One region of the Pseudofrankia saprophytica genome, then DNA from elsewhere that is predicted to be linked to it. Evidence: predicted binding sites of a transcription regulator. Region 1 holds the regulator's gene; each other region holds the start of a gene.

Evidence for each region. The regulator LexA, encoded in region 1, represses DNA repair genes until DNA is damaged. The targets are predictions, from matches to a motif close to CGAACNNNNGTTCG.
Region 2: a site for LexA is predicted at 2,346-2,359, ahead of pcrA (DNA helicase PcrA). Genes of this name have one in related genera too.
Region 3: a site for LexA is predicted at 6,932-6,945, ahead of FRCN3DRAFT_RS0200100 (HNH endonuclease signature motif containing protein). Genes of this name have one in related genera too.

The regions. Positions count from the first base shown of each region.
Region 1 covers NZ_KI912267.1:31,259-41,564, forward strand. Annotated here, with positions in the region: gene FRCN3DRAFT_RS0234700 (vitamin B12-dependent ribonucleotide reductase) at 1-2,281, opposite strand, end outside; gene nrdR (transcriptional regulator NrdR) at 2,428-2,952, opposite strand; gene FRCN3DRAFT_RS0234710 (hypothetical protein) at 3,390-3,722, opposite strand; gene lexA (transcriptional repressor LexA) at 4,158-5,006, shown strand; gene FRCN3DRAFT_RS0234720 (hypothetical protein) at 5,052-6,347, opposite strand; gene hflX (GTPase HflX) at 6,388-8,004, opposite strand; gene dapF (diaminopimelate epimerase) at 8,285-9,199, opposite strand; gene FRCN3DRAFT_RS0234735 (EAL domain-containing protein) at 9,247-10,119, opposite strand; gene miaA (tRNA (adenosine(37)-N6)-dimethylallyltransferase MiaA) at 10,254-10,306, opposite strand, start outside.
Region 2 covers NZ_KI912266.1:350,949-361,254, forward strand. Annotated here, with positions in the region: gene pcrA (DNA helicase PcrA) at 1-2,338, opposite strand, end outside; gene FRCN3DRAFT_RS0201445 (DNA alkylation repair protein) at 2,607-3,311, opposite strand; gene FRCN3DRAFT_RS0201450 (hypothetical protein) at 3,444-4,313, shown strand; gene FRCN3DRAFT_RS0201455 (NAD(P)H-hydrate dehydratase) at 4,355-6,001, shown strand; gene FRCN3DRAFT_RS0201460 (alpha/beta fold hydrolase) at 6,132-7,517, shown strand; gene tsaD (tRNA (adenosine(37)-N6)-threonylcarbamoyltransferase complex transferase subunit TsaD) at 7,500-8,579, opposite strand; gene rimI (ribosomal protein S18-alanine N-acetyltransferase) at 8,576-9,202, opposite strand; gene tsaB (tRNA (adenosine(37)-N6)-threonylcarbamoyltransferase complex dimerization subunit type 1 TsaB) at 9,199-9,903, opposite strand; gene tsaE (tRNA (adenosine(37)-N6)-threonylcarbamoyltransferase complex ATPase subunit type 1 TsaE) at 10,027-10,306, opposite strand, start outside.
Region 3 covers NZ_KI912266.1:24,399-34,704, reverse strand. Annotated here, with positions in the region: gene FRCN3DRAFT_RS0200130 (TIGR03842 family LLM class F420-dependent oxidoreductase) at 1-449, shown strand, start outside; gene FRCN3DRAFT_RS0200125 (ABC transporter permease) at 446-1,495, shown strand; gene FRCN3DRAFT_RS0200120 (ABC transporter ATP-binding protein) at 1,492-2,493, shown strand; gene FRCN3DRAFT_RS0200115 (ABC transporter permease) at 2,490-3,353, shown strand; gene FRCN3DRAFT_RS0200110 (ABC transporter substrate-binding protein) at 3,668-4,822, shown strand; gene FRCN3DRAFT_RS0200105 (aspartate aminotransferase family protein) at 5,217-6,560, shown strand; gene FRCN3DRAFT_RS0200100 (HNH endonuclease signature motif containing protein) at 7,173-8,552, shown strand; gene FRCN3DRAFT_RS0200095 (MMPL family transporter) at 9,026-10,306, opposite strand, start outside.

The sequences.
Region 1 (10,306 bases):
CCCGCACGTCGGTCAGCGGCTGGCCGACCTTGCAGTTGTCCCGGTAGATCGCCAGCGCCTTCAGGCCGAGCCGCCAGCCCTCCAGGTAGATCTCCTCGACCTCGTCGACCGTGGCCGACTCGGGCATGTTCACCGTCTTCGAGATCGCCCCGGACAGGAAGGGCTGCACCGCGGCCATCATCCGGACGTGGCCCATCGGGGCGATCGCCCGCTCACCGATCGCGCAGTCGAACACCTCGTAGTGCTCGGGGCGCAGGCCGGGCGCGTCGACGACGTGGCCGTGCTCGGCGATGAACTCGACGATCGCCTCGACCGTCTCCTCCGCGTAGCCCAACGCCCGCAGCGCGGCCGGCACCGTCTGGTTGACGATCTTCATGCTGGCGCCGCCGACCAGCTTCTTCATCTTCACCAGCGCCAGGTCCGGCTCGATGCCGGTGGTGTCGCAGTCCATCGCCAGGCCGATCGTGCCGGTCGGGGCGAGCAGGCTGGCCTGCGCGTTGCGCCAGCCGTTGCGCTCACCGATCGCCAGGCACTTCTCCCATTCCTTCGACGCCACGGCGAGGACCCGGGCGTCCTCGACATGTCCGGAGCGCACGGCGTCGTTGGCCGCGGCGTGCTTGCGGATCACCCGGCGGTGGCTGTCGATGTCCCTGGCGTAGCCGTCGTAGGGGCCGACGACGCCGGCGAGCTCGGCGGAGCGGCGGTAGGCGGTGGCGGTCATCAGTGAGGTGATCGCGGCGGCGAGTGTGCGGCCGCCCTCGGAGTCGTAGGCGCGGGCGCTGGCCATGAGCAGGGCGCCCAGGTTCGCGTAGCCGATGCCCAGCTGGCGGTAGGCCCGGGTGACCGCGGTGATCTCCGGCGTCGGGAAGTCCGCGAAGCAGATCGAGATGTCCATCGCGGTGATGATCATCTCGACGGCGTAGACGAACCCCTCGACGTCGAACGTGCGGTCCGCGCGCAGGAAGCGCATCAGGTTCAGCGACGCCAGGTTGCAGCTGGAGTTGTCCAGGTGCATGTACTCGCTGCACGGGTTGCTGGCCGAGATCCGGCCGGCGTCCGGCGTGGTGTGCCAGTCGTTGATGGTGCCGTCGTACTGGATTCCGGGGTCGGCGCACTCCCAGGCGGCCTTGGCGATCTTTCGCATCAGCGCGGGCGCGTCCACGGACTCGATGACCCGGCCGTCCAGGCGCGCGCGCAGGTCGAACGCGGCGCCGGACTCGACGGCACGCATGAACTCGTCCGTGACCCGCACCGAGTTGTTGGCGTTCTGGTACTGCACGGACGCGATGTCCTTGCCACCCAGGTCCATGTCGAACCCGGCGTCACGCAGCGCGCGGATCTTGTCTTCCTCGCGGGCCTTCGTCTCGACGAACTCGACGATGTCGGGGTGGTCGACGTCCAGCACCACCATCTTCGCGGCCCGCCGGGTGGCCCCACCCGACTTGATCGTCCCCGCCGACGCGTCCGCGCCCCGCATGAAGCTGACCGGCCCGGAGGCCGTCCCCCCCGAGGACAGCAGCTCCTTCGACGACCGGATCCGCGACAGGTTGAGCCCCGAGCCGGAGCCGCCCTTGAAGATGAGCCCTTCCTCGCGGTACCAGTTCAGGATCGAGTCCATGTTGTCGTCGACCGCGAGGATGAAGCACGCGGATACCTGCTGAGGCGCCGTGGTACCGACGTTGAACCAGACGGGGCTGTTGAAGCTGAACATCTGGTGCAGAAGCATGTGGGTGAGCTCGTGCTCGAAGATCTCCGCGTCCTCGTCGGAGGCGAAGTAGCCGTTCTCGCGGCCGGACTTTCCGTATGACCCGACGACCCGGTCGATCAGCTGGCGCAGCGACGACTCGCGCCGCGGGGAGCCGACGGCGCCACGGAAGTACTTGCTGGTGACGATGTTCGACGCGTTGATCGACCAGAACGCCGGGAACTCGACGCCGCGCTGCTCGAAGTTGATCGAGCCGTCCCGCCAGTTGGTCATGACGACGTCCCGCTGCTCCCAGGTCACCTGGTCGTACGGGTGCACACCGGCCGTCGTGTTGCGGCGCTCGATCCGCAGGCCGGCGGCCCTGGCGGCGCCGGCCTTGCCCGTCCCTCCGGCCTTGCCGGTCCCGCCGCCCTTACCGGTCTCGCCGGCCGGGCCGTCGCCACCGTCACCGCTGCCAGCGGCAGGGACGGTCGCGGCCTCGCTCACCGCGCCGGCGAGGGAGGCGGGCTTCCCGACGGCCGAGGCGGCCTTCCCGTTGGAGCTGGCCTTCTGCTTCGTGCCGCGGGTCTCCGTCATGACACTCCTCAGCTCTGGTCGTCTTTGCTCTGGTCGTCTTTGGCTCTGAAGTCTTTGGAAGTCGTCTCTGGGGCGGATCGCGGGCATGCCGAACAGAGCCGGCGGCCGCGGGACCCGGATACGGCCGAAGGATGCGGCCTTGAGGCCTAGGGTCTGGGCGACCCGGGCGAGGTGACGGCGACGACGTCGTCCGGCAGGTCCTGCCCGGCCTGGTCGGCCTGCCCGGCCTGGTCGGCGCGCAGCTGAGTGATCGCCCGCTCGAAGTCGGCGAGCGACTCGAACGACAGGTAGACGGACGCGAACCGCAGGTAGGCGACCTCGTCGAGCTCACGGAGCGGCCCGAGGATCGCGAGGCCCACATCCTCGGCAGCGACCTCGGCGGCGCCCGACGAGCGGACCGTGTCCTCCACTCGCTGACCGAGCCTGGCAAGGTCCTCGGCGCTCACCGGACGGCCCTGGCAGGCCTTGCGGACACCAGCGACGACCTTGGCCCTGCTGAACGGCTCGGCGGCACCGCTGCGCTTGCGCACCTGCAGCGAGGCCTCCTCCATGGTCGTGAACCGCCGCCCGCAGGACGGGCACGCCCGGCGGCGCCGGATGGCCGCGCCCTCATCGGCTTCCCGGCTGTCCACCACTCGGCTGTCGGGATGCCGGCAAAACGGACACCGCACGGCTCCTCCCTTCGTCAGACCCCTGTAGGAACAACCACGCACGCGAGAGAACGCGTCCACGCTTCGGCCCCGTCCCTGCTTCCCGAGGCATGGCTGACGCAGGGCATGGCGACCTGGCCGGGGAAGCTCCCACGAGCGCGACCGCGCACCGTCGGGACGGTCTCCACAGCTCCCACGGAACGCTGCCGTTCCGCGGCTAGCTATTCCGCAACTACAAGCTGTGGACTACTTACAGGTATGTAACTACAAGATGTTGTGCTGCCAGAGTAGCGCATACCCGGATCACCCGTGAGCATGCCCCCCGCGCGTGTCGGATCCCACCCGCCCAGACGGGGAGAAGCAGCAGGTTCGCGACGAACCGTCACATGCCGACAGCCCGACGCCCGCGCCGACCGGGTGGTCGGCGCGGGCGTCGGGCCAGGGAAGGACGCCGCCGGTCAGAAGGCGGCGAGCGCCCAGTGAACGGCGAGCCATGCGGCGCTGGTGGCGCCCCAGACAGCGAGGACAAGCAGGAGCCCGGCGACGGCCCGGCCGCGGCCGGTCAGCCTCAGCGCGGGCGCCGGCCGTCCCGCCCGCCGGCGGTCCAACCTCGCGCCGGCGACCGGGTGCTCGGCGGCGACAGCCCGCGCGAGCGGGCTGGGAACCGCCGGCGGGGCGGCGTTCGCCGACCGACGACGGCTCGGTACGGGCAGGGCGATCACATCGGCGCCGTCCGGCTGTCGCGGGGCCGGGCGCCCTGGGACCAGGGTGGCCCCACGCGGGTTCGTCACGCCAAACCTCCTAGCGGCCGGGCCATTACCCGGCACAGCTCGTCGAGCGAAGCTCAACCAACGTCGGGGGGTCCGGGGCGCGAGCCCTCGAAGAACCGTGGCGACCGGTCATCGAGGGAGACATCCCCGGCAGACATCTGGGGCCATCGGGAAGGTAGCCCAAGATCTACAACTGGCGACCACCGGCGGCAGTAGCCGGTAGCGGAAGTCAGGACGAGGACAGGGCCCGCTTCGAACTGATGGTCGATTCTTACATGCACAAGGCCGACAGAGCACGCAGACACGCTCGAACGCCTGTTTGAGATTCGCGCGCCACCGGGCTACGGTCGTCACACGATCGGGCGCAACCCGGCTCCCCTTATCCACAGGTGAGGCCGATGAGAAGCCGGCGGCCCGGTCCCGCACCATGACCTTGAGCGAGGGAGAACCTAGGCCATGACCACGCAGGGCAGGGGGCCGCGCAGGGCAGGACGCCCGTCGGCCAGCGGCGACGAGGAGAGCGACGGCACCGTACGCGCCTTCCCCGACGGCCCCGTCGACGACGACGGCCTGACTCCCCGTCAGCGCAAGGTGCTCGAGGTGATCCGTGACGCGGTCGAGCGGCGCGGCTACCCGCCGAGCGTGCGCGAGATCGGCGAGGCGGTGGGCCTGACCAGCACCAGCAGCGTCGCGCACCAGCTCAGGATGCTCGAGGACAAGGGCCTGCTGCGCCGCGACCCGAACCGGCCGCGGGCGATCGAGGTGGTCTCCCCCGAGGGTGGCCGGCCGGTCAGGCCGATCCCGAAGACCCGGCAGACGGCCGGCGCGGGCAGGGGCCGGGGCGGCGTGAGCCCGCTGCGGGTGCACACGCTCGGCCCGGCCGACGACGCGCTCGCCCGCGAGGCCGGCGAGCAGGACTCGCTGAAGGCGGCGACCGCCTACGTGCCGCTGGTCGGCCGGATCGCCGCCGGTGGGCCGATCCTCGCCGAGCAGGCGGTCGAGGACGTGCTGCCGCTGCCGCGTGAGATCGTCGGCGAGGGCACCCTGTTCCTGCTCCGGGTCGTCGGCGACTCGATGATCAACGCGGCGATCTGCGACGGCGACCTGGTGGCGGTCCGCCAGCAGCCGGTCGCCGAGAACGGCGAGATCGTCGCCGCCCTGATCGACGGGGAGGCGACCGTCAAGCGGCTGCGCCGCCGGGACGGCCACGCGTGGCTCCAGCCGGAGAACCCGGCCTTCCACGACATCCCCGGCGACGACGCCACCATCCTCGGCCGCGTCGTCGCCGTCATGCGCCGCGTCTGAGCACTCCGTGAGGCGCTGAGACTGAACTCGGCTAGCCGAACTCGGCTAGCCGAGTTCGGCCTTGCGGTGGATCGAGTAGTGGAGCACGAGGAACGGCAGGCCGAACACCCAGAACTCGTGTTCGGCTCGCAGCTCGCCGTCCTCGAGGTAGACGTCGAGCTGCTCGGCGAAGCCGTGGACCGCCGCGGCGGTCAGCTCCTTCGTCTCCGCGTCCACATAGGTCAGATAGTGCCCGGGCTGGTCCAGGTCGCCGCGGCTGGACAGCACCAGCCCGCCGCCGGCCCGCGCGGTCGGCGCGAGGGTGGCCGTGAAGCTGGCCTGTGGCAGCGGGAAGCCGACGCTGACGTAGCCGCGGCCGTCCCGGCGGTAGGTCGTGTAGATCCCCACGTAGATGGGTTCGTCGTTGTCGACGTACGACCTGATCCAGCCCCGGATGCTTACGGTGCCGTCGTCGGTGCCGCTGATCGTGTCGATCCGGCTGCGAACCCCACGCTGCGCCTCTCGCTGGTTCATGGGCACGTTCGCCTGCCCCAGCGGGCGCGCGAGCACGGTGCGGTAGAGCAGGTAGCCGGGCCGCACCCACAACCGCCATCGCGGAACGATGTCGAGGGTGAACCGGGTGGTGTGCTCGTAGAACTCCCGCACCAGCGGGGCGACGGTCGCGGGATCGAACTCGGGGCCGGCCAGCTCGTCCAGCGAGGCGACGATCCCGACGTCGGGGGCGGCGGCCTGGTAGTCGCCGCCGAGCACCTCGGCCAGGTCGCGCACGTAGCCCGTCCCGACATAGCGGGTCCGCGCCACCAGCGGGACCACGAACGGCAGATCCGCGGGGCTGACCCGTTCGGCGAGCATCATCACCTGCGGGTCCCGGAAGATCGCCGCCGACACGGTCCGGAAGGCGAGCACGGTGGCCGCGCCGACGATCGCGGCAGGGACGTCGCCCCAGAGCAGCCGGCACCCGTAGCCGATGGCGAGCCCCACCAGCGGGCCAAGCACCACCTTCTGCGGACGGAGCCCCAGCGCGCCGGCCAGCGCGCCGGCGACCAGGCCCACGACCACCGGCCCGGCCCCGGTCACCGCCGCCAGCGCCCACGCCAGGGGCGCCGCCATCGCGGTGCTCATCACGATGCGCGACCACAACGCGGGGATCTGGCCGGGACGCTGCCGCGCCCGCGCGACCGCCTCCGACACCGTCGTCAGCAGGCCACCGACGACGGCCGCCGCGATCATGGGGAGCGCACCCCACCGAGTGGCGAGGGACAGCCCGGCGACCGCGCCGATGACAGCGGCCAGCCCGAGCGAACCGGGCTTGTCCGCCTTGCCCGATTCCTCCACGGCCACGCCACGAACCTACCGACAGGCGCCGTGGCGGTGATGCGCCCTAGGCGTCGACGCTCTGGCGGAAGGCGTCCAGGTCGGCGGCCAGGCCCGCGGAGACGCGAGCGCGCAGCTCGGTGCCCGTCGCGGTGTGCGCCTGGTCGAGAACCTCACCGGACTCGTGGATCCGGGCGACGAGATCCCCGCGGTTGTACGGGACGAGGACGTCGACCTCGACCTGCGGGTGCGGCACCCGGGCGGCCAGGGCCTCCACCAGCTCCTCCAGGCCGGCACCCGTCCGCGCCGACACGCACACCGCGTCGGGAGCGATCCGCTTGATGCCCGCGACCGTCGTCTTGTCGGCGATGTCGGTCTTGTTCACCACGATGAGCTCGGGCACGTCGCCGGCGTCGATGTCGTTCAGCACCTCGCGCACGGCCGAGAGCTGCCCGATCGGGTCCGGATGCGAGCCGTCGACCACATGGATGATCAGATCCGCGTCCGCGACCTCTTCGAGCGTGGAGCGGAACGCCTCGACGATCTGGTGGGGCAGGTGGCGGACGAAGCCGACCGTGTCGGTGAGCGTGAACACCCGGCCGTCGGGCAGCGTCGCGCGGCGCACCGTCGGGTCCAGCGTGGCGAACAGCGCGTTTTCCACGAGCACGCCCGCGCCGGTCAGCCGGTTGAGCAGCGACGACTTGCCGGCGTTGGTGTAACCGGCGATCGCCACCGAAGGCACCGCGCCGCGCCGACGCGCCGACCGCTTGGTCTCGCGGACGGTCTCCATCTCGCGCAGCTCACGCCGCAGCCGGGAGATCCGGGCGCGCAGCCGGCGCCGGTCCGTCTCGATCTTCGTCTCACCGGGGCCGCGGGTACCGATCGGGGCGCGGCCACCGGACGCGGCCTGCCGGGACATCGACTCACCCCAGCCTCGCAGCCGCGGCAGCATGTACTGCAGCTGCGCGAGCTCGACCTGCGCCTTGCCCTCCTTGGACGTGGCGTGCTGGGCGAAGATGTCCAGGATGAGCGCCGTCCGGTCGATGACCTTGACCTTGACGACCTCCTCCAGCTGGCGTAGCTGGCCCGGAGTGAGCTCACCGTCGCAGATCACCGTGTCGGCCCCGGCCGCGCGGACGACCTCGGCCAGCTCCTTGGCCTTGCCGGAACCGACGTAGGTCGCGGTGTCCGGCTTGTCCCGGCGCTGGACGAGCGCGTCGAGCACCACCGAGCCGGCGGTCTCCGCCAGCTGGGCCAGCTCGGCCATCGAGGTCTTGGCATCCTCGATCGAGCGGGTGGTCCACACACCGATCAGGACCACCTGCTCCAGGCGCAGCTGGCGGTACTCGACCTCGGTGACGTCGGCGAGCTCGGTGGTGAGCCCCGGCATCCGGCGAAGCGCGTCGCGCTCCTCGACCGCCAGCTCGTCGCCGGCGTCATCGTAGAAACCGAGACCCGGCAGCGTGATCGCGCCACCGGCGTCGGCGGCGGTGTCCGCCGGTCCGACGGTGTCGGCGGGTTCAGCGGCGCCGGAGTCGGCCGTCAGCACCCTGGCGACCGCCTCGGAAATGTTCCCGTCGCCCCGCGTTGCGCCGCCGTCCGCATCGATCCCGCTCACGGAATCAATGGGAGAGCTGGGCTCGCGGGTCGGGCTGGTCACTGCGGATTCAGCGGGAAGACTCATACCGTCCGTTCCAACACGACCGGCCCGCACTCGATTCCGCGCGGTGGCCGGTCGGGCCTAGTTGTCCGGGATGTGCGTCCAGGATCGGTGGCACACGATCCACGTCTTCACCCCGCTGGCGCGGGCCACGCATTCACCCCGCTGACGCGGGAACCGCCACGCCTTCGGTGACGGTAGCGTGCCACGCCCGGCGTGCTCCCGCGACGGGATTTCCGCGCAGGACCACGGCCCGGCGCGCCGGCACGGCCGTGTCCGAAGCCGCGCGGCCGCGGCCGGCGGCCTAGACGAGCCCCGCGGCCACGGCGGACCGGCTGTCCCCCGCGGCGGCGGCCAGCCAGTCCTGGCGCAGCAGGCCGTCGCTGACCAGCACGGCCGGGCCGCGCAGCCGGACCTGGTCGTCGTCCCACAGCACGGTCAGCAGGCCGCCCGGCACCGCCACCGGCACCGCCACCCCCGGTCCCAGGCCCGCCCGGGTGGCGCTGGCCACCGCGACGGCGCAGGCTCCGGTCCCACAGGACAGCGTCTCCCCGACGCCCCGCTCGTACACCCGCATCGCCACGGCGTCCGGCGCGCCGACGACGATCTCGACGTTCACGCCGTCCGGGAACACCTCCGACGGCACGTCCGGCGGCCTGGTCAGGTCGAGCGCGGCGAGGCCCGCCGGGCTCAGGTCGTCGGCGAAGCAGACCGCGTGCGGGTTGCCCATCGACACCGGGGTGGCCCGCCAGGTCCGCCCGGCGAGCGTCACGGTCGCCGCGCCCGCGGAGCCGACCAACCCAGGCCCCATCTCGACCGTCACCGCACCCTCGGCGGGCACGTCCGCGACCCGCACACCCGCCCGGGTCAGGACCGGGATCAGGCCGGGCGGCTCGTAGCCGGCGTCGACGAGATACCGGCCGAAGACCCGCAGCCCGTTGCCGCACATCTCGGCGAGCGACCCGTCCGCATTGCGGTAGTCCATGAACCAGCGGGCCGCCTCGGCCGGCGTCCCGGCCTGGGAGGCCCACGCCGCGGACCGCGCGGAGGCCCACGGGTCGGCCGCGGCCAGCACCACCCGCAACACCCCGTCGGCGCCGACACCGGTCCGCCGGTCACACAGCGCCCGCACCAGCTCCGGCGTCAGGTCGAGGTCACCGTCCGGATCCGGCACGATCACGAAGTCGTTACCCGTCCCATGCCCCTTCACGAACCGCACCCCAGAAGCGTACGGCGGTGGCGGGCCGGGCCGCGGGCCCGGCGTCGTCAGGCGGTGGGCTGCATGTCGTAGGGAGCGGCGGGGCCGGGGGTGCCAGGGGAAGGGGGGTGGCGGGTGTGGGTGGGGCGGCCGCGGCCCAGGGCGAGGAGGCGGGCGTCGTCGACGGGCAGGGGCGGGCAGAAGACCGGGCCGGCGGCGCGGTCGCAGCCGAGGCTGGCGACGCGGCCGGCGAACCGGGCGGTGTCGACGCCGTCGACGAGCACGACGGCGTGGCGGCGGTGCGCGAGCGCGACCATCGAGGCGAAGACCGCCTCGCCCTCGAGGTCACGCAGGGTGGCTCGCAGGAACCGGTCGTCCACGCGGACCAGGTCGAGCGGCAGCAGGTCGAGCGTGGCCGGCGAGCCGATCCAGCTGCCGAACGCCCGGACCGCGACCGCGACGCCGCTGGTGCGCAGCCCGGCGAGCAGGCGCGGCAGCGACGGCGCCGCCCGGCCCAGGGTCTCCTCGGTGAACGCGAGCCCGACGGCGCCCGGGGGCAGGGCACCCCGGTCGCGGACGAGTGCGGTCACCTCGGCGGCGAACGTCGGCCGGGCGAGCTGACGGGAGCCGACGTGCAGCCACAGCCTGGGCGGGCGGATGTGGGTGCCGGCCGCCATCCGGTGCCAGGTGCGGCACTCGGTGATGGCGGCCCGTAGCGCCCACAGGTCGAGCTGGTCGGCGAGGCCCGCGAACCGGGCGATGGCGCGGACGTCTCCGGTGTCGAGCAGGCCCCGGTCGGGGTGAGCCCACTGGAGGCGAGCCGTCATGCCGGGGACGGATCCGGTGCGCAGATCCACCTCTGGTTCGAAGGAGAACCTGAGGGTGCCGTCATCGAAGGCGGCATACAAGGCATGTATGAGCGCTAGGTCGAGCTCGGTCACGCAGGCCTCTCCCGGACGCCGGGATGGACCAGCCATGCCTCCGCTGGCGCACCACAGCGAGGGAACGGTCGGTCGTACGTCAGGCCGACGGGCGCACCACTGTCACGAGGCTTCACCCGGAGGCCCTGCCAATATCAGAGCGAGCCCACCAGGCGGCGGACGGTGCCGACATCGGGCTGGCCAAGCC
Region 2 (10,306 bases), on a different contig from region 1:
GGCGGCTGGCCGGGCGGGAACGGGCCTGCCCGGACGGGGAACCGCTCGCGGCGCCGGCCCCGCCCGCGCCGCGGCCCCCGCCACCGAAGCCACCACCCCCGAAGCCACCGCCCGCGCCGAAGCCACCGCCGAACCCGCCGCTGGGGCTCGCCGGGGCGGGGGCGAGGCGGCGCCAGTCCAGCAGGGACTCGGGCACCTCGGTGAGGAAGCGCGACGGCGGGTTGTAGGCGGGCTGGCCCCAGGCGCTGCGGACCAGCGAGCGCGTCAGGTACAGGCGCTGGCGGGCGCGGGTGATCCCGACGTACGCGAGCCGGCGTTCCTCTTCCATCTGTGTCGGGTCGCCGAGCGTGCGCAGGTGCGGGAAGATGCCGTCCTCGAGCCCGGTGAGGAAGACCACCGGAAACTCCAGGCCCTTGGCGCTGTGCAGCGTCATCAGCGTGACGACGCCGTCCGAGCCGTCGTCGGAAGGTATCTGGTCGGCGTCGGCGACGAGCGAGACCTGCTCGAGGAAGCCGGCGAGCGTGCCCTCGGGGAACCGCTGGACGTACTCCCGGACGACCTCGACCATCTCCTGGAGGTTCTCCACCCGGCCCTGGGCCTCGACGGTGTCCTCGGCGACCAGCTCGGCGAGGTAGCCAGTCCGGTCGAGGATGGCCTCGGCCGTCCCGACCAGGTCACCGTCGGCGGTCTCGCGCAGCTCGTCGAGCAGGGCGGCGAACTCGCGGATGGCCTTGGCGGAGCGGGTCGCCAGCCCCGGTACCTCGCCGACCCGGCCGAGCGCCTCGGCGAACGGGATGCGCTCCCGTTCGGCGAACGCGCCGAGCATCGCCTCCGCCCGGTCGCCGATCCCGCGCCGGGGCACGTTGAGGATGCGGCGCAGGTTGACCGTGTCCGACGGGTTCGCCAGCACCCGCAGGTAGGCGAGCAGATCGCGGATCTCCTTGCGCTCGTAGAAGCGCACGCCGCCGACGACCCGGTAGGGCAGGCCGACGCGGATGAAGATCTCCTCGAAGACCCGGCTCTGCGCGTTGGTCCGGTAGAAGACGGCGACGTCGGCCGGGCGGGCGTGGCCGTCGTCGGTGAGCTTGTCGACCTCCTCGGCGACGAACGCGGCCTCGTCGTGCTCGTTGTCGGCGACGAAGCCGACGATCTTCTCACCGTCGCCGGCGTCCGACCACAGCCGCTTCGGCTTGCGCTGGCTGTTGCGGGCGATGACGGCGTTGGCCGCGGACAGGATGGTCTGGGTCGAGCGGTAGTTCTGCTCCAGCAGGACGACCTTCGCGGCCGGGAAGTCCTGCTCGAACTCGACGATGTTGCGGATGTCCGCGCCGCGGAACGCGTAGATCGACTGGTCGGCGTCGCCGACGACGCAGAGCTCGGCCTGCCCCGGCATGCCCTCGTCGGCCGCCCGCCCCGCCGTCGAGACCGAGCCGCCGACGAGTTCGCGGATGAGCGTGTACTGGGCGTGGTTGGTGTCCTGGTACTCGTCGACGAGCACGTGGCGGAACCGGCGGTGGTAGTGCTCCGCGACGTCGGGAAACGCCTGCAGCAGGTTCACCGTCGTCATGATCAGATCGTCGAAGTCCAGCGCGTTGGCCTCGCGCAGCCGGCGCTGGTAGAGGGCGTACACCTCGGCGACCGTTCGCTCGGGGTGACTGGCCGCCTTGGCCTGCGCGGTCTCGTGGTCGATCAGCTCGTTCTTGAGCGTGCTGATCTGGGCGGCGAGCCCCCGGGCCGGGTGGCGCTTGGAGTCGAGATCCAGATCGCGGCAGACCAGGGTGATCAGCCGCTGCGCGTCGGCGGCGTCGTAGATCGAGAACGAGGAGCCGAACCCGAGCCGCTTCGACTCGCTGCGCAGGATCCGCACGCAGGCCGAGTGGAAGGTACTGACCCACATGGCCCGCACCCGGCCGCCGACGAGCGCGCCGACCCGCTCCTTCATCTCGTTCGCGGCCTTGTTGGTGAAGGTGATCGCGAGGATCTCGCCGGGGTGCACCTGGCGGGCGGCGAGCAGGTAGGCGATCCGGTGAGCGAGCACCCTGGTCTTGCCGGAGCCGGCGCCGGCGACGATCAGCAGCGGAGCGCCCTCGTGCACCACGGCGGCGCGCTGCTGCGGATTCAGCTCGGCCAGCAGCGCGTCCGGGTCCAGTCGCGGTGCCGGCCGGCGGCCCTCGGCGCCGGGCGGGGTGACCGGGGCAGCGGCCAGCACTCCGGGCGCGAACATGTCGTACGGGTCGTACGGCTCGTAGGCCGCATCGCCCGCCGGGGCACCCGCATTGGAGCCACCCGCGCCAGGGGCACCCGCGCCAGGGACCATGTCGTCGAAAAGGGTGCTCATGATTCCTCGATCGTACGTTCGAGAGGCCGTCCGCCCTGGCCGCCGCGGAAGTCGGGGGTCGGTCGCTGGCCAACTAGGCATAGCCCCGTGGATTCGATCCGCCGGGGCGGATCGAATCCACGGGGACCCCAACGGCTTCTGACTGAACTAGGGCGCCACGCGGCGACCTCGGGGCGCTCAGCACCGCTGGGCGCGATGTAGGCGACGCCATCTGTCGACCCTACGTAGCTTCGGAGCCGTCAGGTAACAACGGCTCACCATTGCGTGGCTAAGCGCCGACATTACGCAGAGCCTCCCGCTTGGAGAGCGGGGAGAGTCGATCAACCCGCGTCGCGACGTAGCGGCGGACCTCGTCGGGGTCCGTCCAGGCATACTGCCGCAGCGCCCAGCCGATGGCCTTGCGGAGGAAGAAGTCCGGATCGTCGAGGTTCGCCTCGATGCAGGCGTAGAGCAGGTCCAGGTCCGTGTTCTTCTTCGCGCCGAGCTGGCAGATGATCGACGTGCGGCGCAGCCAGCGGTCGGGGTCGCGGCTCCAGCGCAGCATCACCGGTCGCAGCGCCTCGGGGCTCGCGGCCAGCAGCGGGCCGATGCGGCGCGAGGCGAGCTCGTCGACGTAGTCCCACCAGGCACCAGTGACGATCATCTCCTGGTAGACGGGCAGCGCCGCCGGGGTCCAGTACACCTGGTAGGGCCGGTGACCGGTGAGCGTGATCGCGGCATAGCGCTCCTCGCGGAAGCCCGCGTCGCGCCAGAGCCGCAGCGCCGCCGTCCGCCAGTCCGTCATCGTCTCCAGCCGGTGCGCGGCGAAGACGGGCCGCAGCGCCAGCTCCCTCGGCGGCTTCGGGACGCCGAGGTAGGGCATCGAGGACTTCATGTAGGCCTGCATCCCCGGCGCCTTCACCGGGTCGGCCGCCGCGGCCAGGGCCGCGCGCACCGCGTCGACCAGCCGGTCCACCGCCGGAGAGGAGTCCACGGCCGAATTGTCTTCCAAGGGGTGGACGGGCGATCTCCCCAGGTCACCCCGCACCTGGGCGCCGGGCCGCCCCAGCGCGCCGATATGCCGGGATCACCGACGGAAGTCCGCCAACAATGCGAGGCGGCCGAGGTGAGTTTGAGCCTGGACTACCGCCTGGCCACCACCCAGGACCCGGTCGTCGCCACGTCAGGAGAGCAGGCTCTGCCGATCGCGCCCGGCACGACCGCGTCGTTCCCGGTCACCACGACGACGTCGACCTGTGACTGCCGCTGGCGGGTCGAGGTCGAGCTGCTGGCCGGCGATGAGCGCGAGGTGGTCACCGTCGGCCCGGACGGCGCGCGCCCCGGCACCGCGGCCGACAATCCCGACCAGCCGTCCTTCGAGACGACGACGGCGGACCAGACCGGTCTCCCCGTCCGCTACGTCACCGGACGATGGCAGCTGGACCGGCGGACCGAACCGGCCATGCCCTATCCGGCCACTCCCGTGTGCCCGCTCGCGTCCACCTCCGAGGTCATCGCGGCGCTGGACTCGGTGGGCGTGACGGCACGGAGCACCGCCCGGTTCAGCGCCGGGGCGAACCAGAACACGGACACCCCTGGCACGCGGGAGACGGCGATCTGCTCGTGGCGGCTCCCGTCCGCGTCCACGGATCTGGGCGCCGTCATCCTCGTGGGCGCCACGATGGCGGACGAAACGGCGGCACGTACCGAGTTCGCCGCGTGGAAGCAGGCATTTTCATTTTCGACCGCCACCGTGGATCAATGTGGCTTCCTGTCCAACCGCCCGCCCGTTGGCCTCGCGGCGGTCGGGGGCCTCGGCGACGAAGCGGCCAGTTTCCCTGGCCTGCTGGTCGCCCGGGCCGGCAACCGGATCGTCCGCGCCAGCGTGTGCGCCCCCGCGAGCGACGACGGCGATCCGGCTCGCGCGCCGGCGGCGCCCGGCGACCTGGCGGGGCTGCGCCTGGTGGCCGAGGCGCTCCTGGGCAGTACGTGGTGACGGGCGCCTGAAGGGCGCCGACGCGGGGCAGGATGGGCGGCATGCGTGCTGCTCATACCGTGGCGCAGGTGCGCGCCGCCGAGGCTCCGTTGCTGGAAGGCCTGCCGCCGGGGGCGCTCATGCAGCGGGCGGTGCACGGGCTGCTCAGCCACGCCGTGCGCCGCCTCGGCCGGCGGGTGTACGGAAGCCGCGTCGTGGTGCTCGCGGGCGGCGGGGACAACGGCGGGGACGCGCTGTGGACTGGTGCGCGCCTCGCCGCCCGCGGCGCCCGGGTGGACGCGCTGGCCCCTGGCCGGACCCACCTGGAAGGTACGGCGGCGCTGCTCGCCGCCGGCGGCCGGTTGCACCCCGTCGCCGCGCCGGGCGAGGTCCCAGCCGAGCCGACCGAGGACGGCTCCGAGGCGCTGCCGGACGCCACGGTCGCCGCGCTGCTGGCGAGGGCCGACCTCGTCCTCGACGGGCTGCTGGGGATCGGCGGGCGGGGCGGCCTGCGGGCGGCGCACGCCCGGCTCGCCGAGCTCACGCCGCCCGAGCGGACGATCGCCGTCGACGTGCCGAGCGGGGTCGACGCCGACACCGGGGCCGCGCCGGGCACCGCCATCCGGGCGGCCCTGACCGTGACGTTCGGGACGTACAAGCGCGGCCTGCTGCTCGGCGACGGTGCCGCGCACGCCGGGGAGCTGGCGCTCGTCGACATCGGCCTGGGCCTGCCCGCCCCCGACCTGGTCGCGCTCGACGACGCGGACGTCGCCGCCCTGCTGCCCGCACCGGGGCCGGCGGACTCGAAGTACACGCGCGGCGTGCTGGGCCTCGTCGGCGGCAGCGACCGGTACCCCGGAGCGGCCGTGCTCGCGACCGGCGGGGCGCTGCGCGGCGGCGCCGGCTACCTGCGGGTCGTCGCCGAGGCGCGGGCGGCCGAGCATGTGCGCGGCGCGCACCCGGAGACGGTGGTGACCGTCATCGAGCCGGGTGACGCCGACGCGATGCTCGCGGCCGGTCGGGTCCAGGCCTGGGCGTTCGGCCCGGGGGTCGTGCCCGACGCGGCCGCGCGCCGTCTGCTGGATGCCCTCGTCGCCACCGACGTGCCGCTGCTGCTCGACGCCGGCGCCCTCGACCCGTTCGCCGACGCGTTCGCCGCCGGCTTCCCCGCCCGGGCCGGCGCGGGCGTCGGCGTCGGCTTCACCGCGGGCTTCACCGGGGGCGGCGGGGGCGGCGCCGCCCGGTCCACCGGGCGGGACGTCCTGGCCCGGCGCGCCGGGCCGGTGGTGCTGACGCCGCACGAGGGCGAGTTCGCCCGGCTCACCGCGACCGCGCTCGGCTGGGATGCCGCCGGGACCCGGCGTGAGCTGGCCGACGACCGGCTCGGCACGGTCCGCCGCGCGGCCGCGGCCCTGGGCGCGACCGTGCTGCTCAAGGGCAACCGGACGCTCATCGTCGGGCCGGACGGTGCCACTCGGGTGAACACCACCGGCACACCCTGGCTGGGCAGCGCCGGCACGGGCGACGTCCTCACCGGCCTGGCGGGCTCCCTGCTCGCCACCGGTCTCGGCGCTCTCGACGCCGCCAGCGTCGCCGCCTACCTGCACGGCGTGGCCGGTCAGCTCGCCCCCCACCCGCTGTCGGCCGCGGATCTCCCCGTGGCGCTTCCCGCCGCGATCGCGCGTGTCCTCAGGAGCGCCGCCGGGTAGGAATTCGGCCCGATGGCCCGGTTGATGCCTCGGTGGGCGGATAGCGGGGTACTCACCGGTGCATCATCGGGTGCGGGCCGGTCACGACCGGTCGATAACCATGTGGGTCGACGAGCGGCGAGGTGGGCGGGTGGCGGGCGCGGCGACGGGGGTCGGCGGTCTCGCGCGGGGCGCGGCGACGGGTGCCGTCGACCTGATGGGCACCGTGGCAGGGTCGAAGACCGTCCGGCGGACGGGCGGCGGTCTGGGCCTGGCCGGCGCGGTGATCGCCGCCGGCCTGATCGCCGAGCGGCACGCGGTCCGGCGCGCGAGGGCCCTGCCGGACGTTCCCGTCGAGCACCGGCCGGGCCCCCTCGCCGGCCGGGCCACGACCGTGATCGCGACCGACGGCGTCCCGCTGCACGTCGTCGTGAGCGGCCTGGACGACGTCGCCGCCGCGAGCAACGCCCGGCAGGCGGCCAGCGCCGACTCCTCGGCCACCGCCGGCCACGAGGACCCGGGGGCGAGGGCCAACGGCGACGGCAACGGTGACGGTGACGGCGACGGCGACGGCTCGCACCACACTGCGGCCTGGACACGACGGGCGCGTCGGCGCCGTTCGGCGCCGGACGGCCCGACATTCGTGTTCGTCCACGGGTTCTGCAACACCGCCGACTCGTGGTGCTTCCAGCAGCGGGCGCTGGCGGACCTCGGTCCGATGGTGTTCTACGACCAGCGGGCCCACGGCCGCTCCGGGCCGTCGGAGGTGTCGCGCTGCACGATCGACCAGCTCGCCGACGACCTGTACGCCGTGCTCGCGGCGACGGTGCCGACCGGGCCGGTAGTGCTGATCGGCCACTCGATGGGCGGGATGACGATCCTCGGCCTGGCCGAGCGCCACCCGGAGTTCTTCGACGACCGGGTGATCGCGGTGGCGCTGTTGTCGACCAGCGCCGGCGATCTCGCCCGGGTGACGTTCGGTCTCCCGGCCGGGGTGACGGCGGCGGTCCGGCGGGTGCTGCCCGGGCTCGCCGTCGGCATGCGGCACACCCCGTCCCTGTTCGAGCGGGCCCGGCTGCGCGGCAGCGACCTCGCGTACTCGATCACCCGACGGGTCGGCTTCGGCACCACCGACGTCCCGCCGTCCGTGGTCGAGTTCCTGGAGGGCGAGATCGCCGGCACCCCGATCTCGGTGATCGGATCATTCCTGCCGACCCTGCTCTCGCATGACAAGCTGGCCGCCGCGGCCGTGCTGCGCCACGTCCCGACACTGCTCATGGTGGGCGACCACGACCTGATGACCCCGCTGCCGCACAGCCGCACGCTCGCCGAAGCCCTGCCCGAGGCCGAGCTCGCCGTCGAGGAGGGCGCGGGGCACGCGCTGCCGCTGGAGCGGCCCGACGCGGTCAACGAGCGGATCCGCGCCCTCATCGCCCGCGCCCACCCGGTCCGCCGCCCACTCCTGCGCTGGCCGCTCCCAGGCCGCCACGAGCACAGCCAGTCAGCCGCAGGCTCAGGCTCAGAGCGCGAGAGTTGACGACGCGGGCAGGTCCAGCGAGGACGGCGCGACGCCGGCGGCCGCCTTCAGCGAGCCGAGAGCGGCGACCATGGCGCCGTTGTCGGTACACAGGCCGGGCCGCGGCACACGCAGCGTGATGCCGGCCGCCGCGCAGCGCTCGGCGGCGAGCGCGCGCAGCCGGCTGTTCGCGGCCACGCCGCCGCCGATGACCAACGTCTCGACGCCGTGCTTCCTCGCCGCCGCGACCGCCTTCGCCGTCAGCACGTCGACGACGGCCTCCTGGAACGACGCGGCCACGTCGGCGACCGGGACCGGCTCGCCCGCGCGGCGGCGCGCCTCCACCCAGCGGGCGACGGCCGTCTTCAGCCCGCTGAACGAGAAGTCGAAGGTCCCGTCGCCGGCCTTGCCGCGCGGGAACGGGATCGTCGCCGACCCGTCGCGGGCCGCCCGGTCGATCGGGGGCCCACCGGGGAAGGGCATCCCGAGCAGTCGGGCGACCTTGTCGTAGGCCTCGCCGGCCGCGTCGTCGACGGTCGCGCCGAGCGAGACCACCGGCGCGCTCGCGAGGTCCTCGACCAGCAGCAGCGACGAGTGGCCGCCGGACACCAGCAGCGCGACCGACGGCGACGGCAGTGGGCCGTGCTCCAGGGTGTCGACGGCGACGTGCGCGGCGAGGTGGTGGATGCCGTAGAACGGCACGCCGAGAGCGAGCGCGTACGCCTTGGCGGCCGCCACGCCGACCAGCAGCGCCCCGGCGAGCCCGGGGCCGGCGGTGACGGCGACGGCGTCGATGTCGGACGCCTTCGCGCCCGCTGACGCGAGGGCGCGCTCGATCGTCGGCACCATCGCCTCCAGGTGCGCCCTGGCGGCTATCTCCGGGATGACGCCGCCGTAGCGGGCGTGCTCGTCGACCGAGGAGGCGAGCGCGTCGGCGAGCAGCACGCCGTCGCGCACCAGCCCGACGCCGGTCTCGTCGCAGGACGTCTCGATCCCGAGGACCAGCGGCCCCGGTGCTCCCGAGACCGGCGTTCCCGGGGCCCGGGTACCCGGGATCGTCCCGGTCAGGGTCGGCCGGCTCATGTCGTTCCTTCCACGGGGTTGCTGGCCACGGGGTTGCTGGTCGGGGTGGCGCCCGCTCTCACCACGTCCGCGGCGGCCTCGCCGTCCTTCTGGACCAGCGCGGCCCAGGCCGCGTCGAGCCGGGCACCATAACCGGGGGTGTCGATGGGGCGGGCGCGCATGACGTAGGCGTCGCCGCCGGACGGCTGGTAGTAGCCACGGCGTATGCCGATGTCGACGAAACCGAGCCGGGCGTAGAGGGCGCGGGCGCTCAGGTTCTCGGTACGTACCTCCAGCCCGCAGCTGCGCGCCCCCCGCCGGCGCGCCTCGCGCAGCAGCGCGACCATCAGCCGGGCGCCCAGCCCACGCCCCCGGTGGCCCGGCTGCACGCCGACGGTCTGGACAAACGCCTCGTCGTCGGTGATCGCGAGCCCGGCGTAGCCGGCGATACGACCGCCAACCAGGGCGGCGACGTAGTACCGGCTCGCTCCCTGAGCGAGCTCGGACCAGAACATCTCCGGTGTCCACGGGTCGAGGTCGAAGACGTCCTTCTCGAGCTCGGCGACCTCTGCCAGGTGCCACCAGCGAAGCGGGGTGAGCTCGACGGCGGGCGGGCCTGGAGGCGGCCCGCCGCCGGCGGTCATCCCGTCACCGCCTTGGCCGGGCCCGGCTCGGCCACGTCCGGCCGCCGCAGGTAGATCGGGGTCAGCGGCCCGGGGGCACGGCCGGCGAGCAGGTCGGGTGCCGCGAGGACGGCGAGAACCGCGGGATCCGGGTATTCGGGCACCGCGGCGCCGGCACCGGCGCCGCCCCGAGCCGCGGTGAAGTCCGCGAACGCGTCCGGGTAGAGCGCGAGCCCCGGCCCGGTGGCGTCGCCCACTCCGTCGGCGCGCAGCAGCTCGGCGGCTCGCACCGGCCTGTCGACCGCCGGGCCGGCGATCCGCGCGCCGTCGGCGTAGGCCGCCCAGAACACCTCCCGGCGACGCGCGTCGGTGACCACGCCGGTTCGCCCGCCGGTCGCCGCGCCGAGGCCGTCGAGCGAGCAGACGCCGTGGCAGGGAAGGCCCAGGGCTGCCGCGAACGTGGCGGCGGTGACGATCCCGACCCGCAGGCTGGTGAACGGGCCCGGTCCCAGCCCGACGACGACACCGGCGAGATCCGCCGGCTTGACGCCGGCCTCGACGAGGGTGTCCCGCGTCAGCGGGCTGAGCAGCTCCCCGTGCCGGCGGGCGTCGACGACCTGCCGAAAGGCCAGGGGACGCACCGCCGCGGGCCGAGGCGCAGCGTCCACTACGTTGACGAGCGCCACCGAGCAGGCCGGCGTCGAGGTGTCAAGGGCGAGCACCAACACCTGTCCAGCCTACGGACCGCGACCAGTGCCGCCTCGCACCGATCCAGTGGCCCGCCCCCAGTGGCCCGCCGCGTCAGCCGGTCAACGGGTCGGCGCCGCGGGCGGACGGGCGACTGGTCAGCCGATCGGCCCGTCGGCGGTGAGCAGCGCGCGGAGGCGGGCCGACCAGTCGGGCCCGGTGGGCGTCAGGCGGACGCGGCGCGCCTCGCCGGCCTCCTCGCCCTCGGGGCGTTCGATGTCGACGCGCAGGTGCTCCTGCGCGAGCTGCTCGACCCGGCCGGCGCCCCATTCGACGACGGTCAGCGCCACGTCGGTGTCCGCGTCGAGGTCCAGGTCGTCCACCTCGGCGATGCCGCCGAGCCGGTAGGCGTCGACGTGGACCAGCGGCAGCCGGCCG
Region 3 (10,306 bases), on a different contig from region 1:
ACGCCTCGATGGCCCACCAGCGCGACCAGTGCCGCTGGTTCGGCGGCATGGTCGGCAACCACGTCGCGGACCTGGTCGCCCGCTACGGGGCCGGGTCTCCGGGCGGCGGTTCCGCCGTCCCGGCCGCGCTGACCGACTACATCAAGGGCCGCACCGACTACGACTACAACGAGCACGGCCGGGCGGGGAACACCCACACCACGTTCGTCCCGGACGAGATCGTCGACCGGTTCTGCCTGCTCGGCCCCGCCGAGGCGCACGTGCGCCGGCTGACGGAGCTCGCCGCGCTCGGCGTCGACCAGTTCGCGGTCTACCTCCAGCACGACGCCAAGATGGCGACGCTGGAGGCCTACGGCGAGCGGGTGATACCGGCGATCGCCGAGACGGTCCGCGCCAAGGAGCCGGCCGAGAGCACGTCGGGTGAGAGCACGTCGGGCGAGGCGCCGTGACCGTGACCACCGTCGACCAGTCGGCGTTCGAACGGCCAGCCCCGGCTGGCGGCGACGACGTCGGTTCCGCCGCCGGGCCAGGACCCGCGCCGGCCGGCGGCTGGGGGGACCGGCTGCGGCGGGTGGCGCTCGCCATAGCCGCCGTGGTGCTGGTCTGCGCGGTGTGGGAGCTCTACAAGCTGGTCGGCTCGCCGCACGGCGGCCGGCTGTTCGGGGTGCCGGTGCTGCCCCGCAACGACGACACCTCGATGCCGCACGTCTGGTCGGTGCTCGCCCAGCTCGGGCACAAGGAGGTCAACACCGCCGACAGCCAGACGGTCGGCGTCGCGGTGCTCAAGGGGATCTGGTTCACCCTGCGGGTGGCGCTCGTGGGCCTCGTCGCCGGCGTCGTCGTCGGGGTGCTGCTCGCCGTCGCGATGGCACGGGTAAAGATCGTCGAGCGCGGCCTGCTGCCGTACATCATCGCCAGCCAGACCGTGCCGCTGATCGCGCTGGCGCCGCTCGTCGCCGGCTGGAGCGGCAAGCTGAAGCTCGGCACGCTCGAATGGCAAGGCTGGATGACGGTCTCGCTGATCGCCGCCTACCTCGCGTTCTTCCCGGTCTCGGTCGGCATGCTGCGCGGCCTGCAGTCGCCGGGCGCGAACGCCGTCGAACTCATGCGCAGCTACGCCGCCTCCTGGTGGCAGACGCTGCTGCGGCTGCGGCTGCCCGCCGCCATCCCGTTCCTGCTGCCGGCGCTGCGGCTCGCCGGAGCCTCGGCGGTGATCGGCGCGATCGTCGCGGAGATCTCCACCGGCACGGCCGGCGGGGTCGGCCGCCTGATCATCGCCTACTCGCAGTCCGCCACCAGCGACGCGACGAAGCTTTACGACGCGGTGCTCGGCGCCGCCGTCACCGGCCTGCTCGTCGCCGGGCTGATCTCACTCGCCGAGCTGGCGCTGAGCACGCGCCGGGGCCGTCCCGCACAGCCAGGTGTGGGCCCAGGCGTGGGCCAGGGCACCTCGAAGACCCAGAAGACGCAGAAGACCCAGAAGGTGCGCACATGACCTCGACGCCGCCGCAGACCCCGGCCGCCGGCGCCGCCGCGCCGAACGTGCCGGACGTGCCGGACGCGCCGGACGCGCCCGCGGTACCGGCCGCGTCGGCCGCGTCGGCCGCGTCGGCCGCATCCACGGAACCGGCCCCCTTCGGGAAGTCGGCAGGCGGCTCCGCGTCGACGCCGGCCGTGGAGGTCGTCGGCGTCGACAAGGTGTTCCCCGTCGCCGGCGGCGGGGCGACCATCGCGCTCACCGGCATCGACCTGACCGTGGCGCCGGGTGAGTTCGTCTCGCTGATCGGCCCGTCCGGCTGCGGCAAGTCGACGCTGCTGCGCCTCATCGGCGACCTGGTCGAGGCGACCCGCGGGGAGGTACGGGTCTTCGGGGAGTCGGCCCGGGCCGCCCGCCAGTCCCAGCGTTACGGCATCGCGTTCCAGCAGGCCGGGCTGCTCGAGTGGCGCACCGTCGCCGGCAACATCGAGCTGCCGCTGCAGGTACACGGCGTCAAGAAGAAGGAGCGCCGCGAACGCGCTCGTGAGCTGCTCGAACTCGTCGGCCTCGGCGACTTCGCCGGTCACTGGCCGGCCCAGCTCTCCGGCGGCATGCAGCAGCGGGTCGCGATCGCCCGGGCACTGGCCGAGCGCCCGCCACTGCTGCTGCTCGACGAGCCGTTCGGCGCCCTCGACGAGATGACCCGGGAGCGGATGCAGGCGGAGCTCGCCCGGATCCGCCTGGAGACGTCGACGACCGTCATCCTGGTCACCCACTCGATCCCCGAGGCGGTGTTCCTCTCCGACCGGGTCGCCGTCATGTCGCCCCGGCCCGGCCGGATCACCCGGATCATCGACATCGACGTTCCCGGCCGAGTCCCCGCGCCGGGGGAGAGCGGAGGCGCGCCCGCACTGGAGGACGCCGTCGCGGAGGCCGAGGACGTCCGTGAGCAGGCGGCGTTCTTCCAGGCCGTCACGGCCGTGCGCGAGGCGCTGCGAGCCGGAGGCGACTCGTGACGGGCGGGCCGGGCCCAGGCCCGCGACCAGCCGGAAATGCCAACAGCACCAACAGCACCAGAGGCGCCGGCGGCGTCCGGGCGCGGGCGCGGCTGGCCGTCGTCCTCCCGCCGATCGTCGTCGGTGTCGTCGTCGTCGCGCTGTGGGAGGCCTACGTCCAGGCCTACGACATCAAGCCGTACCTGCTGCCCGCGCCGTCGGAGATCTGGGCGCAGTTCCGGCACAGCTTCCGCGTCATCGTCGACACGTCCAGGGCGACCGGCTCGAACGCGCTGGTCGGGCTGGTCGTCGGCCTGGTGACCGGCCTGGTCGCCGCGCTCGTCGCCGCCAGCTCGAGGATCGTCGACGGGCTGCTCGCGCCGATCGCGGCGGCGATGAACGCCATCCCGATCATCGCGCTCGCGCCGTTGTTCAACTCGATGTTCTCGACGACGTCGTCGGTGCCGCGGCGCCTCGTCGTCGCCATCGTGGTCTTCTTCCCGGTGTACGTGAACACGGTGCGCGGGCTGCGGCAGGTGCCCGAGGTGCAGCGGGAGCTGATGCGCTCGCTCGCCGTCGGCCGGTGGCGGTTCGCCCGCACGGTGCAGCTGCCGGGCGCGATCCCGTACATCTTCACCGGCTTCCGGGTGGCGTCGTCGCTGGCGGTGATCGCCGCCGTCGTCGCCGAGTACTTCGGCGGGCGGCAGAACGGGCTCGGCTCGCGGATCACCTCGGCCGCGGCGAACACGGCCTACCCGCGCGCGTGGGCGTTCGTCCTCGCCGCGTGCGTGCTCGGGATCGCGGTCTACCTCATCGCCGGCCTGCTCGAATGGCTCGCCACCCCGTGGCGGCGCGGGTCGGGGTCGACAGCCGGGACGTAAGCCAACCAACGCACGGGCCAACCAAAGTAGGTAGGCCAACCAACACATAGGCCAACCAGTACTGAGGCTAACCAGTACTGAGGCCTTACCAATACGTAGGCGGCAGGTGAGCGGCGAACCGGGCCGCCAGGCGGGCGGCGCGGCCCGTGGACATCCGGTTCGTCGGCGGGCGGCGTGGCCCGGTGGATCCGAGGCGAGGCGCGGGCGGTGCGGCCCGCTGACGAACATCACGGACTCCGGAGTCCGGACGACCAGACGAGAGGGGCCTGGGCGTCGTTCCCGGTTCCGCGACGGCCCAAGCAGGTGGAGGGGACATGAAACGACGTTTGGCCGGAGGGCTGGCGGCGGCACTCGCTGTCACGCTGGCACTGGCGGCGTGTAGCTCGAGTGACGACGATTCGACCACGCCGAGCGATGGCAGCAGCAGCGCCGCCGGGCTCACGCCGGTGAAGCTGCAGCTGCAGTGGTTCACCCAGGCGCAGTTCGCCGGCTACATCGCGGCGAAGGAGAAGGGCTACTTCAAGGACGCCGGCCTCGACGTCACCATTCTCGAGGGCGGCACCGACATCGTCCCGCAGACGGTGCTCGCCCAGGGCAAGGCCGACTTCGCGATCGCCTGGGTGCCGAAGGCGCTGGCGTCGCGCGAGCAGGGCGCGGCGATCACCGACATCGCGCAGATCTTCCAGCGGTCCGGCACGCTGCAGGTCAGCTTCAAGGACAAGAACATCACCACCCCGGCCGATCTCAAGGGCAAGAAGGTCGGCGACTGGGGCTTCGGCAACGAGTACGAGCTGTTCGCCGGGATGACCAAGGCCAATGTCGACCCGTCCAAGGACATCACGCTGGTCCAGCAGCAGTTCGACATGAAGGGTCTGCTGTCCGGCGACATCGACGCCGCCCAGGCGATGAGCTACAACGAGTACGCCCAGGTACTCGAGGCGACGAACCCGGCGACCGGCAAGCTCTACCAGCCGAGTGACTTCAACACCATGAACTGGAACGACGTCGGCACCGCGATGCTGCAGGATGCCATCTGGGCGAACACCGACAAACTGCAGAGCGACAAGGCCTACCAGGACACGTCGACGAAGTTCGTCGAGGCGTCGATCAAGGGCTGGATCTACTGCCGCGACAACCCGGAGGACTGCCGCGACCTGGTCGTCGCCGCCGGCTCGAAGCTCGGCAAGAGCCACCAGCTCTGGCAGGTCAACGAGATCAACAAGCTGATCTGGCCGTCGCCGAACGGCATCGGCCTCATCGACAAGGCGAAGTGGGACCAGACCGTCACCATCGCCAAGGGCACCAAGAACGCCGACGGTGACACCGTCCTGAAGGGCGACCCCGAGGGACTCGCCTACACGAACGACTACGTCACCAAGGCACTCGCCGACCTTAAGGGCGAGGGCGTCGACGTCACCGGCAGCGGCTTCAAGCCGGCGACCGTCACGCTGGAAGCCGGCGGCGTCTGAGACCGAGCAGCCAACCAGATCGACTAGCCAACTAGATCGACTAGCCGACCGAGTCGAGTAACCAGCCAACTAGGTCGAGTAACCAACTGATCCACCGGCTCGTCCCGCGGCGCGTACCCCACCCGCGCCGCGGGCGAGCCGGCCTGGTGTTTGCTCGCGTCCAGGCACCGCCTCGGTGTTTCCTGAGGAGCAGCCGGTCGGGAGCCGGCCGCGCGGGGGCGCGTGGCGGCGCGGACGGCGCGGGCGGCACGGCGGCGCGTGGCGGCACGGACGGCGGCGCGCGGAGGCACGGCGGCACGGCCGGCCGGGCTTGCCCGGCGGCGCGGGCGACACGGCGGCGCAGCAGCGCGGCAGCGTAGTGACAAGCCCTGGCGGCGAGGAGGCAGCGGGTTCCATGGGGACGAACAGCAAGACGTATGAGGACGACCGCAAGCACGTCTTTCACTCGTGGTCGGCACAGGCGGCCCTCACCCCACTGGTGGTCAACCGCGCCGAGGGCAGTTCGTTCTGGGACGAGTCCGGCAAGCGTTACCTGGACTTCTCCTCCCAGCTGGTGAACGCCAACATCGGCCACCAACACCCCAAGGTCATCGCGGCCATCGTCGAGCAGGCCCAGAAACTGACGACCATCGCCCCGTTCCACGCGAACGAGGCCCGCTCCGAGGCGGCCCGGCTCATCGCGTCGCATGCGCCCGGCGACCTTGACAAGGTCTTCTTCACCAACGGCGGCGCCGAGGCGACCGAGAACGCCGTCCGCATGGCCCGCCTCGTGACCGGCCGGCACAAGATCCTGACGACCTACCGGTCCTACCATGGCGCCACCGGCGGTTCGATCGTGCTGACCGGCGAACCACGCCGCTGGGCCAGCGAGCCGGGCATCCCCGGCGTCGTCCACTTCTTCGGCCCCTACCCGTACCGGTCGCCGTTCTACGCCGAGAGCGTCGAGCAGGAAGGCGAACGCGCCCTCGCGCACCTCGCGGACGTGATCGCCATGGAAGGCCCGTCGACGATCGCCGCCGTGCTGCTGGAGACGGTCGTCGGCACCAACGGCATCCTCGTCCCGCCGGACGGCTATCTGGCCGGCGTGCGCGAGCTGTGCGACCAGCACGGCATCTTGCTGATTCTCGACGAGGTCATGTCCGGCTTCGGCCGTTGCGGTGAATGGTTCGCCGTCGACCACTGGGGCGTCGTCCCCGACCTGATCTGTTTCGCCAAGGGTGTCAACTCCGGCTATATCCCGCTGGGCGGTGTGATCATGGGTCCGCGCGTCGCCGACGCGTTCGCGACCCGTTCCTACCCCGGCGGCCTCACCTACTCCGGCCACCCGCTGGCCTGCGCCGCCGCCGTCGGCTCGATCCGGGCGTTCGAGGAGGAAGACATCCTCGAGCACGCCCGGACGCTCGGAACGGACATCATCGGCCCGGAGCTCGCGAAACTCGCCGCGAACCATCCGAGCATCGGCGAGGTCCGGGGTCTCGGCGTCTTCTGGGCTATAGAGCTCGTCCGCGACCGGGAGACCCGGGAACCGCTCGTCCCGTTCAACGCCGCCGGCCCCGACGCCGCCCCCATGGGCGCCATCGCCGCGGCCTGCAAGGAACGCGGCCTCTGGCCGTTCACCCACTTCAACCGCGTCCATGTCGTCCCACCGTGCACGATCACGGTGGACGAGCTTCGTGAGGGCTTGGCGATCCTCGACGAGGCCCTGACCATCGCCGACGGTTACGTCACCGGCACCTGAACCGCGGCGCCGGCTGATTCCGCTAGCAGCCGTTGGTTCCTGCCCGTGGTTGCAGGCCTCGCTGGTGATCAGCGTTCCCGTATGACCCGCGGACACCCGGGATCGCCGGCCCATGGTCCGGTCGGGTCGCGTTGCAGGTGTAGCGGTGGGCTATGGAGCGCCGGCGAGATAAAGCCGACTTGGGTGTTCTTTCTGCCGGCTGCCGGGCTTTCTGTATGTGCTGACCTGCTATTTTGATCACATTCTTCTAGAGTCGAGCTGTCTCTAAATTGCATTGATCCGAGATCCTCCCGCTGTTGTCCTCTGCAATTTCCTGATGGCGGTCGTTGTTCTCGGCCATGTTTGACGAAATCGGCACCTCGGTTTATCGTCGAACCCGTGTTCGATACGTATGGTGACCAGATTCAGGACGACACTGTCCCGTCGTCCCAGGCCGCGCCGCCCGATGTGGCTGATGCTGGGCGGTCTCGTTCCGGTGCCCGGGCGCCGGCTTGTCTGGACACATCCGGCGACTCGGTCGTGGCCGGTGGCCCGGTCGCGGCGGCCGGTTCGGCGGCCGCCCTGGGTGGTGTCGACTCCGGCGGTCGAGGGGTGGCCGCTCGGGACGACCAGGTGAGCGGCGGGGCCGTCACGAAGCTGGTGGCGCGGTTCGCTGCCGTCGACGCGGTGTTCGACGAGACGTTGGCGGAGTTGGCGACCTGTTCGAAGGAGGAGGCGCTCGAGCTGGTCGTGTTGTTGATGGGGCGGCAGGCGGCGCGGTTGGCGGGGTTGACGGTGCGGGCGCAGGTCCGGTTGGCGCAGTTGCATCCGTCGGCTCCGACGGTCAACGACGTCGATGAGCCGGGTGATCCTTATTCGGAGTTTCTGGCGGATCGGGTCGCTCCGGAGTTGGCGGAGTCGCCCCGGGCTGTCTCCAACCGGCTCGCGCGGGCGTGGGATCTGGTCGAGAAGCTGCCCGCCGCGGTGGATGCGCTGGTGGTGGGGGAGTTGGACTGGCGGCGGTTGCTCGCGCTGTTCGAGGTGACCGAGTACCTGACCGAGGAGCGGCGTGCTGTGGCTGAGGCGCGGATGCTCGCGGGGCGGAGACTTGGCTCGCCGGCGTTGTGGCGGCGTAAGGCGCGGCGGCTCATGTTGCGGCTTGACCCGGCGGGGGCGGGGCGGCGGTGGCGGGAGGCGCACGCGGAGCGGGACGTGACGGTGGAGCCGTTGGAGGACGGGATGGCGCGGCTGTCGGCGACGCTGGCGGCCGAGGACGTCCGGGCGATCTGTGATCGGATCGATCGGCTCGCGAGGAGCGCCCGCGCCGGCGGTGATGGTCGGCCCGTCGCGGCTGTTCGTGCTGACGTGCTCGCGGCGTTGCTGCTGGGTAACCGGCGTGAGTATGTGACGACCGAGATCCAGGTGATCGCTTCGGTCGGCACGCTGGCGGGTCTGGATGATGATCCGGCGGAGTTGGTCGGTTATGGGCCGATCCCGGCCGGTGTCGGGCGGGCGCTGGCTGCGGATGCCCGCTGGCGCCGCGTGCTCACCGACCCGGTTACCGGCACTGTCCTGGACCTTGGGCATCGCCGGGTTCCGGCCCCGGACCTGGCTCGGCTCATTCGGTATCGCGATCAGCGCTGCACGTTCCCGGGCTGTGCGGTTCCCGCGGTGAGCGCCGACCTTGATCACACCGTGCCCTGGGCTCACGGCGGCCGCACCGCCTTCGACAACCTCGGCGCCGCGTGCCGCCATCATCACCGACTCAAGGGCGAAGGCGGGTGGAAGCTCGACCAGCCCCGACCGGGAGTGTTCGTCTGGACCAGTCCCGACGCCCGCGCCTATCGCAACGACACCAACACCAACGACGGCGAGGGTGTCCCCTCGGGCGAGGACCGGGACACTGGGTCCACAGTCACAATCCAAGCCGCAGCCATGGTCGGCGCCGAACCCGATCCCGAGTTGATGAGCCCGAGGCGCCACACCCCGGCCCATGAGCCTTGCCCCTTCTGACGTCCTGTCCAGACGATCATGATGGTCCGCCGGTGGCAGGGTGAGTGGCAGGCGAATGCCAGGTGGGCGGCAGGCTGGCCAACTGGCCATGACGGCGTCGCGCACCGGGACGCCTCTTGGGGGGCCGTCACGTCGCGGAAACCTCCGACCTGTTTCGCCTCGCGCCCGCTCGACCGACCACTTCGATCGCCCTGCCCACCTCTGTGAGCACCACCTGATCGCCGGTTACCGCCCGATCACCGAGTACCACCTGATCACCGAGTACCGCCCCGTCAGGTAGGGCCGACTCCGTCAGAAAAGGGCACCGCCTGCCCCAGACCGTGCTGGGGCAGGCGGTGTCGGTGGTCGTCGGGCCGGTAGTAGTTGCGCCGATGATCGTCGCTGGTCGCTGGTCGCTGGTCGCCGGTGCCGGTGCCGGTGTCGACCTCGACGCCGGCGGCCGGTTGACGGCGGCGGTTACCAGTGGCGACGGGTCAGTGCCGGCCAGAGGACTTGTCGAAGGAGGCTCGCGGGCCCGTCGACTGGCCGGGGATCGTGGAGTTGTTGGCCTGAGCCGTGGCCGCTTCCGGCACGATTCCTTCCAGCTCGTCGGCGGTGGGCTCGACGGACAGGTGGGGGAGTCGCCGGTCGAGGGCGCGGGGCAGCCACCAGTTGGCCTTGCCGAAGATGTGCATCAGGGCGGGGACCAGCACGGTGCGGATCACGAAGGCGTCGATGAGGACCGCCATCGCCAGGCCCAGGCCGAACAGCTTCAGGACGCGCTCGTCGCCGAGGACGAAGGACGCGAACACCAGGGTCATGATCGCGCCGGCGGCGGAGATGACGCGGCCGGTCTCGGCCTGGCCGAGGGAGACGGCGAGCCGGTTGTCGCGCCGTGCGCTCCACTCCTCGTGCATGCGGCTGACCAGGAACACCTCGTAGTCCATGGACAGGCCGAACAGCACTGCGAACAGGATCACCGGGATGAACGCCTCGACCGGGCCTCCGCTGATCCCGATCAGGCTTCCGAACCAGCCCCACTGGAAGATCGAGACGATCACGCCGAACGCGGCGCCGACCGCGAACAGGTTCATCACCGAGGCGGTCAGCGGGATCAGCAGGCTGCGGAACACCGCCACCAGCAGCAGGAACGCGAGTATCACGACGATCCCGATGAACAGCGGCAGCTTGCTCTGCAGAACGGTGGAGAAGTCGTCGCCGGTCGCCGTGGAGCCGCCGATGTAGACCTGGGTGTCCGAACCGGCGACGACCTTCGGTACGACGTCGTCGCGCAGCCGGTCGAGAAGCTTCGACGTCTCGGCGGCCTGCGGGCTGGTCGTCGGGAACAGGGTGATCGTCGCGGCGCTCCCGGTGGGGCTGTACTGCGGCTCGCTGACGGACGCGACGCCAGGAGTGTCAGCCAGGGTGTCGACGAGCCGCGCCACCGTCGTCTTGTCGGCCTCGCTTCCGGTGCGCGCCGCGATCAGGAACGGGCCGTTGAAACCGGGACCGAAGCCCTCGGCGAGCAGGTCGTAGCCACGCTTGGAGGTCTTCGTGTCCGCGCCGTTGCCCTGGTCGGACGAGCCGAGGCGCAGCGAGAAGAACGGGATCGCGATCACGACGATCAGCGCGGCGGCGAGGACGGCGAGCCTCCTCGGCTTCGCCTCGACGATCTTCGACCAGCGCCACCAGAAGCCGCTCGGCCGCTCCGGCTCCGGGCCGTGCTCGGCGATCCGGCGCCGTTCCCTGCGGCTGAGCACCTTCTGCCCGTAGAA